Linked DNA regions of Funiculus sociatus GB2-C1. The protein of the gene in region 2 interacts with the protein of the main gene of each other region in a pairwise test. Links are inferred from orthologs where the notes say so. Each region holds a gene or a part of one and is shown on either strand. Other genes may lie near its edges.

Region 1 (7,503 bases), on a different replicon or contig from region 2:
AGAAGCAGTAGAAACTTTCGAGGCCTCCCAGAAGTCGTTTAATCCTCAGAAGGCTCGGTTAAACGCTGCCCAGTTTGCTGTTCCGGCCTTTCAGGCGTTATACCTAGCCTTTGTGGAGCGCTGTTTACAGGAATTTCAATCATCCTTAGTTCGCAGTTATTAGTCTTTAGTTAGTTACTCTATTGCTAAGGACTAATGACTAATAACTGGTGAGTGGTGACTTAAATTCCACTTCTAAGAACACAATTCGCTGTCTTCAGGTGTCTTGTGGCTTTATGATCGGGACTGTGTGGTGTGATGTGAAGGAGTAAGATGACTGCCGAGAGCCAACTTATCTCCGGCAAGACGTTATTGGCGCTGGTGAAACGAGGGTTTCACCCACTGACGCCGATAGGTAGACAAAGAGGTTTGAGCAAACACCGCGACCTCTCTCTACAACGTCTAGACCGAGATTCCGTTAAACGATGTTTTGATGTTGTGTTTTCGCTATCGGTTTTGATTTTGTTTTCTCCGGTTTACCTGCTGTTGGCCTTGCTGATTGCCCTCAGCTCGCAAGGTCCGATTTTTTATATTCAGGAACGCGTGGGGAAAGACTATAAGCCTTTTAGGTGTATCAAATTCAGAACGATGGTGGTGAATGCAGATGAGCTGTTGGAGCAAATGATTGCAACATCACCGGATCTGCGTGAGGAATTTGAGGACAATTTCAAGCTCAAAGATGACCCTCGGATCACCTGGATTGGTAAATTCCTAAGGGTGACTAGCCTGGATGAGTTCCCCCAGTTCTGGAACGTGCTCACAGGGGACATGAGCGTTGTCGGGCCAAGACCTCTAGTTCCAGAGGAACTGTCAAAATACGGGAATCAAATTGATAAAGTGTTGATGATTCGCCCTGGAATTACCGGATTGTGGCAAGTTTCTGGACGCAACGATATCCCCTATCCCCGCCGAGTGCAGATAGATGTCTATTACGTCAATGCCAGGAATTTCTGGCTGGATCTGTGCGTGGTGATAAAAACGATTGGCATTGTCATATCCCCCAAAGACAATGGTGCCTACTGAAAAATAGCTGACCCGATGTGCAACTTTACAGCTCATACCCCCCCAATTTATGGGGGGCTAGGGGAGATCGAAAGAACAGACCAACTCATGTGTTGCTTCCCCAAAAGAGCTTAAAAAGCGCCCGCAAGACAGGGCGTAGGGAAAGCGATCGCTTTCCCCAAATCTTCGGGCAAGAAAGGGGGCTTATCTTAGTTGCACATGGCGTTAGCTGATTATCAGCAATTTATTAATTTGCTGGTAGTCCTTGCTTTTGACCGCTACAGCTTTTCTCCCTGCCGCAGAAGGGCTGTAGATTTTAGTGTGGGCATTTTTTATATACCAAGTTGCATTCTTATAACTAAAGTTTTCTCCCCTGTGCTGATCTCTTCTCCACCCTAGACCTGGAAAATTCTCAGTCTACCGTCGAAATACGTAAGTTTTATTTTGATTCTGGGCATACTCTACGTATATTCCTGATGTTCTCCGAGAAATTTTGAGTTAACTTAAGTAGTGACTTAGGGATTTCCTCTACTGATAGAGGGATTTTTCACAAAATTGGGTGCTGTTAGCTCTCGTAGATGGCGAGAGAAAATCAAAAGAGAATTTAGAGCTGTTGTCAAGACAATTATTTGGTCAGAGGCTATAGGGAAGATTAAGTATGACGCAACGCAAGATCGCACTAATCACAGGTATTACTGGACAAGACGGTTCCTACTTAAGTGAGTTATTGCTTGAGCAAGGTTATGAGGTTCACGGTATCATCCGCCGGACTTCTACGTTTAACACAGACCGCATAGACCATATGTACGAAGACCCTCACAAAGAGGGCGTGCGGTTGTTTCTGCACTATGGCGACTTAACTGATGGCACCACCCTGCGCCGGATTTTAGAGGAAGTCAAGCCAGTAGAAATTTACAATTTGGGCGCTCAATCTCACGTAAGGGTCAGCTTTGACTCGCCGGAATATACTGTCGATGCGGTGGGAATGGGGACGCTGCGCTTGTTGGAAGCAATTAGAGACTACCAGCAGCGTACCGGGATTGAGGTACGTTTCTATCAGGCGGGTTCTTCTGAGATGTTTGGTAAGGTGCAGGAGGTGCCTCAGAAGGAAACGACACCCTTTTACCCCCGCAGTCCTTATGCTTGTGCCAAGGTTTATGCTCACTGGCAAACGGTAAATTATCGGGAATCTTACGGCTTATTTGCCTGTAACGGGATATTATTTAACCACGAGAGTCCGCGCCGGGGCGAAACGTTTGTAACGCGAAAGATTACCAGAGCGATCGCTCGCATCATTGCCGGAAAACAGAAAAAAATCTACCTGGGTAATCTCGATTCCAAGCGGGACTGGGGCTATGCTAAAGACTACGTAAAAGCAATGTGGCTGATGCTCCAGCAAGAGGAGCCGGATGATTACGTGGTAGCAACCGGAGAAACTTACTCAATTCGCCAATTCCTAGATGTTGCTTTTAATTACGTCAATTTGGATTGGCATGACTATGTAGAGTTTGACGAACGCTACCTGCGTCCAGCAGAAGTGGAGTTACTCATCGGCGATCCGACTAAGGCTCTAGAGAAACTAGGCTGGAAACCTTCTGTTACTTTTGAACAATTAGTTCATTTGATGGTGGAAGGGGATATGCAAGCTTTAGGCTTAACTTCACCTAACGGTAACGGTTCCCACTCCCCTCTGGATATGGCTACGATTCGCCAGGCTGCCGGTAGTATGCACGACTAGAGAGTTAAAAGTTAGGAGCTAGGAGTTATGAGTTATGAGTTTATTCATAACTCATAATTTTTAGCAGATATCCAAAAATTTAGGGGAGGATGGTAAGAAATATGGCTACTTTAGATTTGAGCAATAAACGGATTCTAGTTACGGGTGGGGCTGGTTTTTTGGGGCGTCAGGTGGTGGAACAGCTGAGGTTAGCAGGGGCAGACCTAGAGAAGATTACGATACCGCGATCGCGCGATTATGATTTGCGATCACTTGAAGCTTGCCAACGCGCTGTCGAACACCAGGATGTCGTGATTCACCTCGCAGCCCACGTCGGCGGCATTGGCTTGAATCTGGTAAAACCTGCTGAATTATTCTATGACAACTTGATGATGGGCGCTCAGCTGATTCATGCCGCCTATCAAGCTGGTGTCCAAAAGTTCACCTGTGTTGGCACTATCTGCGCTTATCCCAAGTTTACACCAGTGCCATTCAAAGAAGATGACCTTTGGAATGGCTACCCGGAAGAAACCAACGCCCCCTACGGCGTTGCTAAGAAAGCTTTATTAGTTCAACTCCAATCTTACCGACAGCAGTACGGCTTTAATGGTATTTACCTGTTGCCAGTAAACTTGTACGGCCCAGAAGATAACTTTGACCCCAAGAGTTCCCATGTTATCCCAGCTTTGATTCGCAAGGTACACGAAGCCCAAATTAGAGGAGATAAGCATCTACCTGTATGGGGCGATGGTAGTCCTACCCGCGAGTTTCTCTACTCAACTGATGCTGCTTTGGGTATCGTCATGGGTACGCAGGACTACGATGGTACAGAACCCGTGAACCTGGGAACAGGTTATGAAATTTCCATCAAGGAGTTGGTAGAACTCATTTGCGAACTAATGGGCTATGAGGGTGAAATTGTTTGGGAAACAGATAAGCCCAATGGTCAACCGCGCCGCTGTTTAGATACCGAACGGGCTAGCCGAGAATTTGGCTTCACCGCCAAAGTTGACTTCAAGCAAGGTCTAAAAAATACCATTGAGTGGTATCGACAACACGCAGAGTAAGTCGAAAAAATTTTGAGTGTGAAAAACCCGTTTTGTTTAACAAAACGGGTTTTTGTGTTGACAGTATCCAAAATCTTCTTACCGAGCGCACAGCAAGCCTCCTAGGATAGGGAGACACTAAGATGGAAGCTAGTATAATCTCACAACCAACCTATCCATAGAACTTGTGAACAAAGTTGATAATCAACTAGATAAAGTAGAATTACGGAGATCGCTTCTCAAAATACGGCAATTTATGCCTGTGAGAAAATGGAGAGAAAATAGCGATCGCATCTGCACTTACCTGCAATCCTCGCCTCTATTTACTCAGGCTAAAACTGTCCTCGCTTACTTCAGCTTTCGACAGGAACCAGACCTCAGCCCTTTATTTGTAGATAATCGCAGATGGGGATTTCCCCGATGTGTTGGCGATTCCCTGATGTGGCATATCTGCACACCTGGAGAATCGACGAGCCAGGGAGCTTATGGTATTCTTGAACCGCGCCCAGATGCTCCCATTTTGCAACCAGATGAAGTTGATTTAATTCTTGTACCTTCTGTGGCTTGTGATGTTCGCGGATATCGCTTAGGTTACGGTGGTGGTTATTATGATCGCTTGCTAAGTTCATCTCCGTGGGCGGACAAACCGACTATAGGGATTGCATTTGAATTTGCTTTTTCGCCCAAATTACCTATTGATGAATGGGATAAACCCTTGCATGGCGTTTGTACAGAAACGGGTTTGAGGATAATGCGATGAATCAAATCTCCAAATTTCTGATTTCCGCGCAGAGGACATTGTCCTCTGCGCTCTAACCACCTACCTTTAGCAAGCATTTGGTTAGACCAATACATTCACATAATATGACATAACAATGTTAATTGCAAGTATTTGTAGAAAAATAATTAGCAAATTTTCGGCAGTAAAAGCGCAATAGTTGATAATTTAGAGATGACCATTAATTGGAAATATAAAGTGTAATTGTAGATGAATAATTACCAGGCTAAAAAACCGAAGAACCAAGCTAAGAACTCAAAAATAAGAACTGTGTGGATGTATGGGATCTTGGGAGCGATCGCGGTGATTATGCTTTTCCCTCTGATCTGGCTCATCAGCACATCCCTCAAATCCCCATCAGAAAACATCTTTCAATTTCCACCCCAGTTGGTGCCAAGCCAACCGACATTCCAGAACTTTGTGCAAGTTTGGCAAACAAATCCCTTTGGGCAGTATTTGTTTAACAGTACCCTAATTGCAGTCCTGACAGTGGGCTTAAATTTGCTGTTTTGCTCCCTCGCCGCTTACCCGTTAGCGCGGCTAAATTTTCGGGGACGCGACATGATTTTTGCCGGAGTTGTCTCTACTATCATGATTCCGTTCCAGATAGTGATGATTCCCCTGTATATTTTGACGGTGCAACTGGGTTTAAGAAACACTTATTTGGGCGTTATTTTGCCAAGCGTTGCATCTGCCTTTGGAATTTTTCTACTGCGCCAAGCTTTTCAAGGAGTCCCCAAAGAACTCGAAGAAGCTGCCCGGATGGACGGCTGTTCTGAGTTAGGCTTGTGGTGGCACGTAATGCTTCCAGCAATTCGTCCAGCATTGGTCTGCTTGGCTCTTTTTGTTTTTATTGGTTCTTGGAGTGACTTTCTTTGGCCTTTGATTGTCCTCGATAGGCCAGAATATTACACTCTTCCTTTGGGTGTTGCTAATCTTGCCGGGACATTTTCTCTAGATTGGCGATTAATTGCCGCTGGGAGTGTTATTTCAATTGCGCCAGTACTGCTAGTTTTTCTATTCTTGCAGCGTTACATTGTGGCGACAGATACTGGCAGCGGCGTTAAAGGTTAACGACTTTTTAGAAGCAAGGAGTATTTTTGGGTTTATATGGAATCAACTCCAAGACAGAAACGAATAATTCCAGTCTCTCCTAATCCTCTGCGGTTGATTCTAGCCCTTTAAACGCAGAGGATAAGATCTACCGCTATATTCAGCGGCAGGCGCAACCATTTCCCGCATCCGGTGAACCATCGGCAAAAAATAAATCTGGAGTTTTCCGGAGGAGACTACCTTGCTAATGGAAACAAAGATTAGTAGATGCACCCTGATGTTTGCCCCAGGCGATAAGCCTGGGGTTTTCTTTTTGAGGGTTGAGATTTTGTGGGTGGGTAGGCTTAGATTACAAGAAAAACGAGCTATCGCAGACGCTGAAAAGGCAGGGTAAAGACAGGAAACTATAGAAGGAAGTAGTCCTGTGAAGATTTTGTCATAATCTCCTACCTGTCAGGTTGCAAGTGGGAAAAAAGATTTTGCCAGTCTAGGGAGTCAGCGCTATTTTCTCCCTCTTTCACCTCAAAAGTTACGTTACACGCTTTGGGTTGTTCTAAGGCTTGTATGCACAAATCGGCAATATCTTCTCGGCTCACTTTCCCCCGGATGTTGTCGCCTTGCTCGAAAATTAATTGTTTGCCTCCTGGTTCTTCAGTCAGCGCACAAGGTCTGATAATTGTGTAAGGGATTCCACTTTCTCTAACGCTATCTTCTCCGCGCAATTTCCAAGTTAAAATTCCTCCGAGTTGCTCGTTCATTCTCACCGCTGGCGGTTCTTCTTCTAAATTAATTCCAGGGCGGCCAGGACGAGTTACACCTGCTGAACTGATCATGATAAATTGAGGTAAAGTTTCACCACCGTAAGCTTTGATGGATTCTACTTGTAAGGCAAAGCCACCGGGAGAAAATTTGGGATTTAGCCCACCATCGTATTCAAACTTGCTCAACATGAATTGAAATGAGCAAATTTTACTGGAATTGATTGGCTCTCCATCTGTCAAAGTTTTGGCACGGAATACAGGAATTAAGTCCGCGAAAGGTACGCAAACATTAATCCAAGTATTTGCTACGGTATCGAAGGAATGGCTATAGGCAACTCCATCCCATTTAGCTTCTGTACGGAGAAAGAATTTATATCGTTTTCCGTCGCCTCTGACGCGCAATTCTATACCTTCGTAACCAGCTAAATCAATCGGTGACTCGAAGTTTTTCGTGCGAATTGAAGCAAAGCCGCCGGAGTTTTCGGTTGACACGTTTCCAGCAAATAGTACAGTGTTTTCAACCAGTTGGATACCACTCTGACTCACGCCACCCATAACAACATCATCCACTGCACCCCAAGTATTTTTGATGTCATCCGATGGGTTGGTAAAATCAAATATCCGTTTTTCGTCAGCTCCTCCTTTATTATGGGAGGAAAATTGCTCAGAGACGGCTTGTACTAGGTTTTTAATGCCTTGATAGTCTACAATTTCGGGCTTGTCCACGACTTCAGGCATATAAAATTTAATACCTTGATAATACTTAGCTCGATCTGGCGTGTCGCCTTCGACTGGCTGCACTTTGACACCCGTACAACAGACAATGGCTGTTACGTTTTGCATCATTGCGGAAGTGAGAGTTTCTGGGATGGTGATGTCTCCCTCGAACAGTTCCACATTGTCGCCAAGTATTTCCTTTGCTCTATGGGCATCTCTGACAAGCGATCGCACTCTATAACCCCGCTCAACCAGTCGTCGCACTACTCGCTTACCGACTCCGCCTGTCGCCCCTGCTACCAGTATCACTCCCACGCGCTTTTCTCCAGTAGGTCTGTCCTTATTATCCTTGGCACGACCTTGAAATAACCGCTGTAGACAACTGAGGAA
Region 2 (7,447 bases):
GAACGCTTGATTCGCGCTTGTGCGGAGTTGCCCAAGGTATGCGAACTTTTTCATATTCCCTTCCAGTCCGGGGATAACGACATTCTCAAGGCAATGTCGCGGGGTTACACCCAGGAGAAATATCGCCGCATTATTGATACCATTCGGCGATATATGCCGGATGCAGCGATTACCGCTGATGCGATTGTCGGTTTTCCTGGGGAAACAGAGGAACAGTTTGAGAATACGTTGCGGCTAGTTGAGGATATTGGCTTTGACCTTCTAAATACTGCTGCTTATTCGCCGCGTCCGGGTACGCCCGCCGCGTTGTGGGAAAATCAGCTGAGTGAGGAAGTCAAGAGCGATCGCTTGCAACGTCTCAATCACTTGGTTAATGTAAAAGCGGCTGAAGCATCGCAGCGCTACTTTGGACGCATTGAAGAAGTGCTGGTAGAAGACCAAAATCCCAAAGACCCGACTCAGGTAATGGGACGCACTCGCGGCAATCGGCTTACCTTTTTCACAGGTGATATTAACGAACTCAAAGGTAAAATAGTCCCAGTGAAAATTACCCAAGTTCGCCCTTTTAGTTTGACAGGTGAGGCGCTATCAGTCGCTTGCTGTTAGCCTTTGCCTATCACACCCAGAGAGTAAAATTTACTCCTACAGCGCCTTAGCCTCAATGTTCTACAAGCCAAGCCCACGCAACGGGAAGATAAATATTAGCCTCGCGTTGCGTCGGGCTTCGTTTGTATAGCCGCGACTTTAGTCATTGGGCATTCTTACAATAAATGTATAAATACACTTCATCTGGCGGAAAATATTACTCTTGACCAGAGGAAGACATTTGCCTATTTCCCACGTCCGGGGTCAGAGCATGAAGCAGTTTTGCATCTGTTTTGAAGACTTAGGACTAATTTGCCAGGATTACGGTTTCCAGCTAAAGGGCAATATAGTCAAAGAAAAAAGTTAATCAGATGAAAACATTTGTTACATTGTGGAAACTCGAAGTAAACTCCCGCCTCCCACTCCTGCGACGGGACTTACAAGAAGCGGTTTATCTTCCCCCTCGCTTAGCTTACGCCTTATACAACACCCTGATATTGGTGTATTGGTCGGCAATTGCGGCTGGTAGCGCCGGTTGGTTGGCTTGTCGCTTTACTTACTTACTCGGTGTTAGCACTCGTCAATTCCTGCTTCCTAAACGGGAACCGCTTCAGCTAAAGAGTAAAAAAACCACTCTTCAGACTCTAACCTCTACGACACCAATCACGGCTGCAAAACCCACTCTTCAAGCTGCTGTCACGCAACCACTCCCCGCAGCAGAACCAGTTAAGGCTCCAGTCACAACTGTACCTTCCGCAGTTGAACAGATAGCAGTCGGCGAACTAACGACGACTGCGGCGCAAAAGGTCAAAGCAGCAAATCCTGATAAAGTTGTCTTGGCGCGGCCTTGGGGTAAAGGATGGCGGATTGCTGTTCTGGAGCCAGAAGAAGCTGCAAGTATCCAACATCCTTGGAAACTGGTGGTGCGTTCTTGAAGGCAACTAGCGATCGTATTCTTCCTGATTGGTGCTATGAATCTTGCTAATTAGGTTTTAAACAGCTGGAGGTCGTTGTAGCCGTCCAGCTATGATAGGCTATCGGCTCTGAGGAGTGCCAAGGAGAAAAAAATGAAAAAATTGCGGGTTGGGTTGCTGTTTGGCGGTTGTTCCGGAGAACATGAGGTTTCGCTCTCATCAGCACGAGCGATCGCGCAAGCCCTAAGCGCAGACCAAAATACCGGAAAGTACGAAATCCTGCCTTTCTACATCCGCAAAGATGGACGGTGGCAAGCCGGGGAATTGGCGCAACAAGTTTTAGAATCAGGAACACCCCTACAATTAGAAACTTCAACTCCTGATTCCCCATCTCCAATCGCCAGTAGCGAAATATCAACCGCCAACACGCAACAACTCAACCGTTGGCAATCTCCCTCCCAAGCTGATGAGATAGATGTCTGGTTCCCCATCCTACACGGCCCTAACGGGGAAGATGGCACGGTTCAGGGAATGCTGAAATTAATGCAGGTTCCCTTTGTGGGAAGTGGGGTTTTAGGTTCTGCGATCGGGATGGACAAAATTGCTATGAAAATGGCTTTTGCCCATGCGGGAATACCCCAGGTGAAATATATTGCTGTCAATCGGTCGCAGGTGTGGTCTAATCCTTGTATTTTCCCGAAACTCTGCGAAGAAATTGAAGGAACTCTGGGCTATCCGTGTTTTGTCAAGCCGGCAAATTTAGGCTCATCGGTGGGAATTAGCAAAGTGCGATCGCGCACTGAGTTAGAAACTGCCTTGGATAACGCCGCCAGCTACGACCGTCGCCTGATTGTAGAAGCAGGTGTCGTGGCGCGAGAAGTAGAATGTGCCGTTTTAGGCAACGACAATCCCAAAGCCTCTGTCGTGGGAGAAATTACTTTTCAAAGTGATTTTTACGACTACGAAACTAAGTATACTCAGGGAGAAGCAGATTTGCTGATCCCCGCACCATTACCAGATGCGATCGCTACTCAAATTCAAGACCTGGCTCTCAAAGCTTTTACCGCCATTGATGCTGCTGGTTTAGCACGGGTAGACTTTTTCTATGTCGAAGCCACAGGCGAAATTTTAATTAACGAAATCAACACGTTCCCAGGCTTCACAGCGACCAGTATGTATCCCCAACTATGGGCAGCAAGTGGTATTTCTTTCCCTGAATTGGTCGATCAGTTAGTTCAACTAGCGCTAGAACGACATACCTAAAGCAATCTCCTTGCAAGTTAGAGCCTGGGAACGATACACAAGAAGCTCTGCGTCTTGTAAAAATTAAAAAAAGTTCACAATTGTGTGAGGCGAAGCGGCGCTTCGCTAACAAAATCCTCATTCCCAGTCTCTAACTGGGAATGAAAAAGGTTTTCGCCAAGGTACGCCAAGAAAAAGCTATCCTTGGTTGTCCTTTGCGTTTAAAAGCCTTCTAGTCTAATCTAAGTTTTGTATCAGTTTGTGAAATTCAAAGGAGATAAACTTGGAACGGACATTTGTCATGGTTAAGCCGGATGGCGTACAGCGCAACCTTGTAGGTGAGGTCATCCGCCGTTTTGAAAGCAAAGGTTTCACTCTGGTTGGGTTAAAGCTAATGAGTGTTAGCCGCGAACTGGCAGAACAGCACTATGACGTTCACCGGGAAAGACCCTTTTTTGCTGGTCTGGTCGAGTTTATCACCTCTAGTCCAGTGGTAGCGACGGTATGGGAAGGTGAGGGAGTTGTAGCATCAGCAAGAAAAATTATCGGTGCTACCAACCCGCTGACAGCAGAACTGGGTACGATTCGCGGTGATTATGGAGTTAGCATTGGTCGCAACCTCATCCACGGTTCTGATGCTATCGAGACAGCACAGCGGGAGATAAGCCTCTGGTTTAAGGATGAAGAACTCGTTAGCTGGAAACCAAGTTTGACATCTTGGCTGTACGAGTAAATAACTAATGGCTAATGGTTAATTACCATTAGCCATAATTTTTTTCCTTTTTATTTTTGAGTTTCCGTGGGAGTTCGCTGGGAAAATCCCCAGGTAAATATGATCGCAATACAGGAGATCATTAACCAGTCTGGTGCATAAGACTCCAGGTTAAAGGCTCTCAATAGCAGTCGCAATCCCACCAACGCTACTGTAATGTAGCCAGCATCCTCAAGATGCACAAATTCATCTAGCCAGCGGATGAATAATCCCGCCATGAACCGAAGCGTAATCACCCCAATCGTACCTCCGGCGATAACAAGCGCGGTATCTTTGGAAACAGCGATCGCTGTCGTTACGCTATCGAGGGAAAAAGCTAGATCAGTAAAGGCTATTATCGGAATTGCCTGCCAAAGGGAAGTAAAACGCGGCCCATGATGTTCCTGATCTTTCCCGTCATCCGAAGTAAAGTATTGGAACACCAGCCAAAGCAGATACATTGCACCTAGTAGCTCAAACTGCCAGAACTGAACAACCCAGGTTGCTGTCAGAATCAAGGTGATTCGGAGGATATAGGCAACTGCTAATCCGAAGTTGAGAGCGCGACGTTGGAGAGTGCTATCTTCTAAGCCTTGTGCAATAGCTGCTAAGGCGATCGCATTGTCTGCTGACAGCACCGCCTCTAACGCCACCAGAACTAGCAGTACCAGGGGAGCTTCAATTCCTACATTGAGCGGAGAGTTCAGGATGTGGTCTAGCATTAACGCCTGTTTAAACTGGAAATATCAAATTAAAAGCAATAATTTCAAGGCTAAAACGTGCCAAAATGATTGCTATCTTAATTAAGCTTAACCTTTGTCGGGAAAGTTTAGACGAAATCAACGATGCTATGCAAACATATGGGTTAAAATTTTTAGGCTTGTGTGTTGCATCTTGTTACAAGATAGTTATAGTAGGCATGATTTAGCCGAAATTGTTGAACTATAAACCTGAAAAAGGAGTTTGTAAACAATGTCTATATCAGATACCCAAGTCTTTATTGCTTTAGTTGCCGCCTTGATTCCCGGCATCCTGGCAATCCGCTTATCAACGGAACTGTACAAGTAGCGATTAGGGGCTGGGGACTAGGGACTGGAAGGGGGATTAGGGACTAGGGACTGGGGACTGGGTAAGATTCTTCCCAATACCCAATACCCAATACCCAATACCCAATACCCAATACCTAATCCCCAGCCCCCAATCCCCAGCCCCCAATCCCCAGCCCCTTATGAATGCAATTGAACCCACAAGACCTCCTCTGCAATCGGTACCACAACGGGCGGTTCCCCGGACGCAGCGACAACAGCGACGCCATCCCAACCGGGGGACGCTCGTGGAAACCACGGCTAAGTTAACTGTAAATATAGTGCTTTCATCGGCGGCGATCTCCGCGCTGGCGCAACTGTTGCCTTATCATATGTCCCAGCAAGCAAAGCTCTCGGACATTCAAGAGGAAGTTAAACGCACAGAAAAACGTGTCAACCGCTTGAGTGATAACTTCAGGCGTTATTTTGACCCGCAGCAAGCCAAAAGCGTTATGCAGGAGCAAAGCCATCGTGTAGACCCCTCTCAGCGTCAAGTGGTCTTGATGGATAGCAGCACGACTGAAGAAGAAGAATTGAAAATGGCAAATTAAAAATTAGGCATTGCCCTTTTTTAATTTTTATTTTTTAATTTTTAATTGTTCTTCAGGCGATCGCAGGTTTCAGCAACTGTATCATCCAAGTTTCGACAACCAGGCGCAAGCGTCCAGCCGCACCAGATCGGGAAAGCAAAGCTAAAGCGTTCTGGTAGTCAGCGATCGCGCAGTTCCAGTCACCCCTCAGTTCGTAGGTGCGACCGCGTTCTGCATAAATGTTACCTTCCAGCTGTCCTAGTCCCATTACTAGGTCAAAATTCTCTAGGGCCAAGTCGTACAATCCCAAATCCCGAAAGGTGATACCTTGGTTAATCCAAGCGCGAACATTGCCGGGGTTGAGATCCAGGGTCATCTCATAGTCAGCGATCGCTTCTGCCATCTGTCCCACAGAAGCGTAGTAGTTGGCGCGATTGTTGTAGGCGCTGTCTAGGTGGGGATCTAGTTCCAAAGCGGTATTGTAATCAGCGATCGCTTTTTCCTTTTGACCGCTCTGAAAATAAATTAGCCCTCGGTTATTGTATTGGGCTGCACTCATGGGGTTGCGCTCAATTAAAGTTGTCAGGATAGCGATCGCGCTCTCGTAATCGCCTTGTTGTGCTTTTTCCTTTGCCTGAGAGCGCAGCGAACCATCTGACTCTATCGCGTGTCCGACTGATACAGATTTGACTCGAAGTAAACGTCTTGGAGCCGCGCCAGTCGATGAGATCGGATAACTGTGTTGGTGTCTTGCTTGGTCTTGACAGTGGATTGCGCGAACGTTCATATCATTTTCAAAGGTATCTTGGACTTATCTGGAATCACTTTATCGCCTTGCTTTGAGTCGCTGCCTTGCTTCTGTGTCACTTAAGTAAAGCGTCTGGCAAGCGGTCGATTGACACCCAGACAATCCAGTTAGGCTTGGATGTCCTTTAAATACCTACAGCCCCAATCCACAGCATTACTGAAACCTCTACAGACAAACAAAGCGATCGCTTTTTATCTGTCCAGAGAAACCGTTTATCATGTGAAGCTTAAGCGATTGGCATATAGCGGAATTGGGGAGAATGTGGCTGGGAATTGGTTCTGTGGCACATATATCCCTTGCCTATCCTCTTCCCCTCTAACCCCATCTGGTAGAATGCAAGCGATGATCAAGCTGTGTTGGTGTTTTGAATCTTTAAGGAAAACAACTTTATGACAACTGCAACTTTCTATCCCAACGCCCCGGATCTGTGCGAAGATGACTACCTGCTGCTTGGCTTAGCCACTTGCTTCTACAAGGAAGATGGCGAAGTTCGTGAAGTAAAAGTAATTGAACCCATCCCCTCAGCCGCCCTAGAAGCGATTCTCAAAGGAATTCCCACCTCATACCAGATGGCGATCGCTACCACGATGGGCGCTGTCCTCACAGAGGATAATACACTCGCCCAGCCCGCTGATTTCCCACAAGAGGCGCAGTTTAGTGATGAGTTTGCTTTTCGCGCGATCGCATCTGCCCGCACTTATAAAACCCACCCAGAAGCCCAGTCTCATATCCCTGTGGGAACAACCCGCACTGACTTTAACTATTCCATAGAACGCAAGCGGGTACTGAATGCTCAGCGCGTTGTTCGCAAGGAAGACAACGTAAAACAACACTCCCATACTCACAAAGTTCTTTAAGGTTTAATTATCATGTTGAAACTCTACGGAGGAGCCTTTAGTCGCGCGTCAATTGTCAAGTGGTATCTGGAAGAACTTGGCATTCCTTATGAATTTGTCATGCTGGATATGCAAGCAGGCGCTCACCGACAACCAGATTATCTCGCGATTAATCCTATGGGCAAAGTCCCGGCGCTTGTGGATGGGGATTTTCAGCTTTGGGAGTCGGGGGCAATTCTGCTTTATTTAGCCGAAAAGTACGGCAAGATGCCATCTTCCCTAGAACAAAAAGCAAAAATTACTCAGTGGGCGATGTTTAGCAATGCCACACTAGGGCCAGGAATTTTTGTGGAAGCCAGCCGGGAACGGGAAATGCCCAAGTTGATGCAACCGCTCAATGACATCTTAGAGCGGCAACCGTTCTTAATGGGAGACGAGTTCAATGTCGCCGATGTAGTGGTTGGGTCAATTTTGGCTTACATCCCAATAATGCTAAAGCTGGACTTGAGCGAATATCCAGCCGTTGTGGACTATATCAAGCGTCTTTCAGAGCGTCCTGCTTTTGGCATTGGCAAGGAAATGGGGACGCGCGGTTAAATAAAAATAAAGGATGTAGAGCTGCGCCCTGCATCCTTTATTTTTACAAAGTGGAATTTGGGGTTTAACGGAACCCTACAGCAGCTTGCCAAACGAAAG

The links. Proteins that work in one complex are often made in the same cells at the same time.
Region 1: the proteins of ndk (region 2) and NDI42_RS15165 interact in binary tests that used the Escherichia coli proteins (3 or more experiments, as listed by UniProt). The link is inferred for Funiculus sociatus GB2-C1 from one-to-one orthologs.

Annotation. Positions count from the first base shown.
Region 1 is NZ_JAMPKJ010000029.1:52,105-59,607, reverse strand. The notes cover bases 2,818-5,777. They hold NDI42_RS15165 (5-formyltetrahydrofolate cyclo-ligase), read left to right. Parts: upstream 2,818-3,991; coding sequence 3,992-4,564; downstream 4,565-5,777. Other genes in these bases: NDI42_RS15160 (ABC transporter permease subunit), read left to right, coding at 4,793-5,656; NDI42_RS15170 (GDP-L-fucose synthase family protein), read left to right, coding at 2,881-3,825. Also shown: NDI42_RS15185 (glycosyltransferase), read left to right, coding at 1-163; NDI42_RS15180 (undecaprenyl-phosphate galactose phosphotransferase family protein), read left to right, coding at 313-1,062; gmd (GDP-mannose 4,6-dehydratase), read left to right, coding at 1,700-2,779; NDI42_RS15155 (CIA30 family protein), read right to left, coding at 6,082-7,503. UniProt on the Escherichia coli protein: Involved in the removal of 5-formyltetrahydrofolate.
Region 2 is NZ_JAMPKJ010000088.1:527-7,973, reverse strand. What follows is about bases 1,865-4,749. They hold ndk (nucleoside-diphosphate kinase), read left to right. Parts: upstream 1,865-3,024; coding sequence 3,025-3,474; downstream 3,475-4,749. Other genes in these bases: NDI42_RS26025 (slr1601 family putative cell division protein), read left to right, coding at 4,721-4,749; psaM (photosystem I reaction center subunit XII), read left to right, coding at 4,465-4,560; NDI42_RS26035 (TerC family protein), read right to left, coding at 3,525-4,214; NDI42_RS26045 (D-alanine--D-alanine ligase family protein), read left to right, coding at 1,865-2,762. Outside these bases: tRNA (N6-isopentenyl adenosine(37)-C2)-methylthiotransferase MiaB, read left to right, coding at 1-606; NDI42_RS26050 (hypothetical protein), read left to right, coding at 957-1,520; more of NDI42_RS26045, read left to right, coding at 1,653-1,864; more of NDI42_RS26025, read left to right, coding at 4,750-5,128; NDI42_RS26020 (tetratricopeptide repeat protein), read right to left, coding at 5,181-5,894; NDI42_RS26015 (hypothetical protein), read left to right, coding at 6,033-6,308; NDI42_RS26010 (hypothetical protein), read left to right, coding at 6,305-6,772; NDI42_RS26005 (glutathione S-transferase family protein), read left to right, coding at 6,785-7,348; NDI42_RS26000 (photosystem II reaction center protein K), read right to left, coding at 7,413-7,447. UniProt on the Escherichia coli protein: Major role in the synthesis of nucleoside triphosphates other than ATP. The ATP gamma phosphate is transferred to the NDP beta phosphate via a ping-pong mechanism, using a phosphorylated active-site intermediate.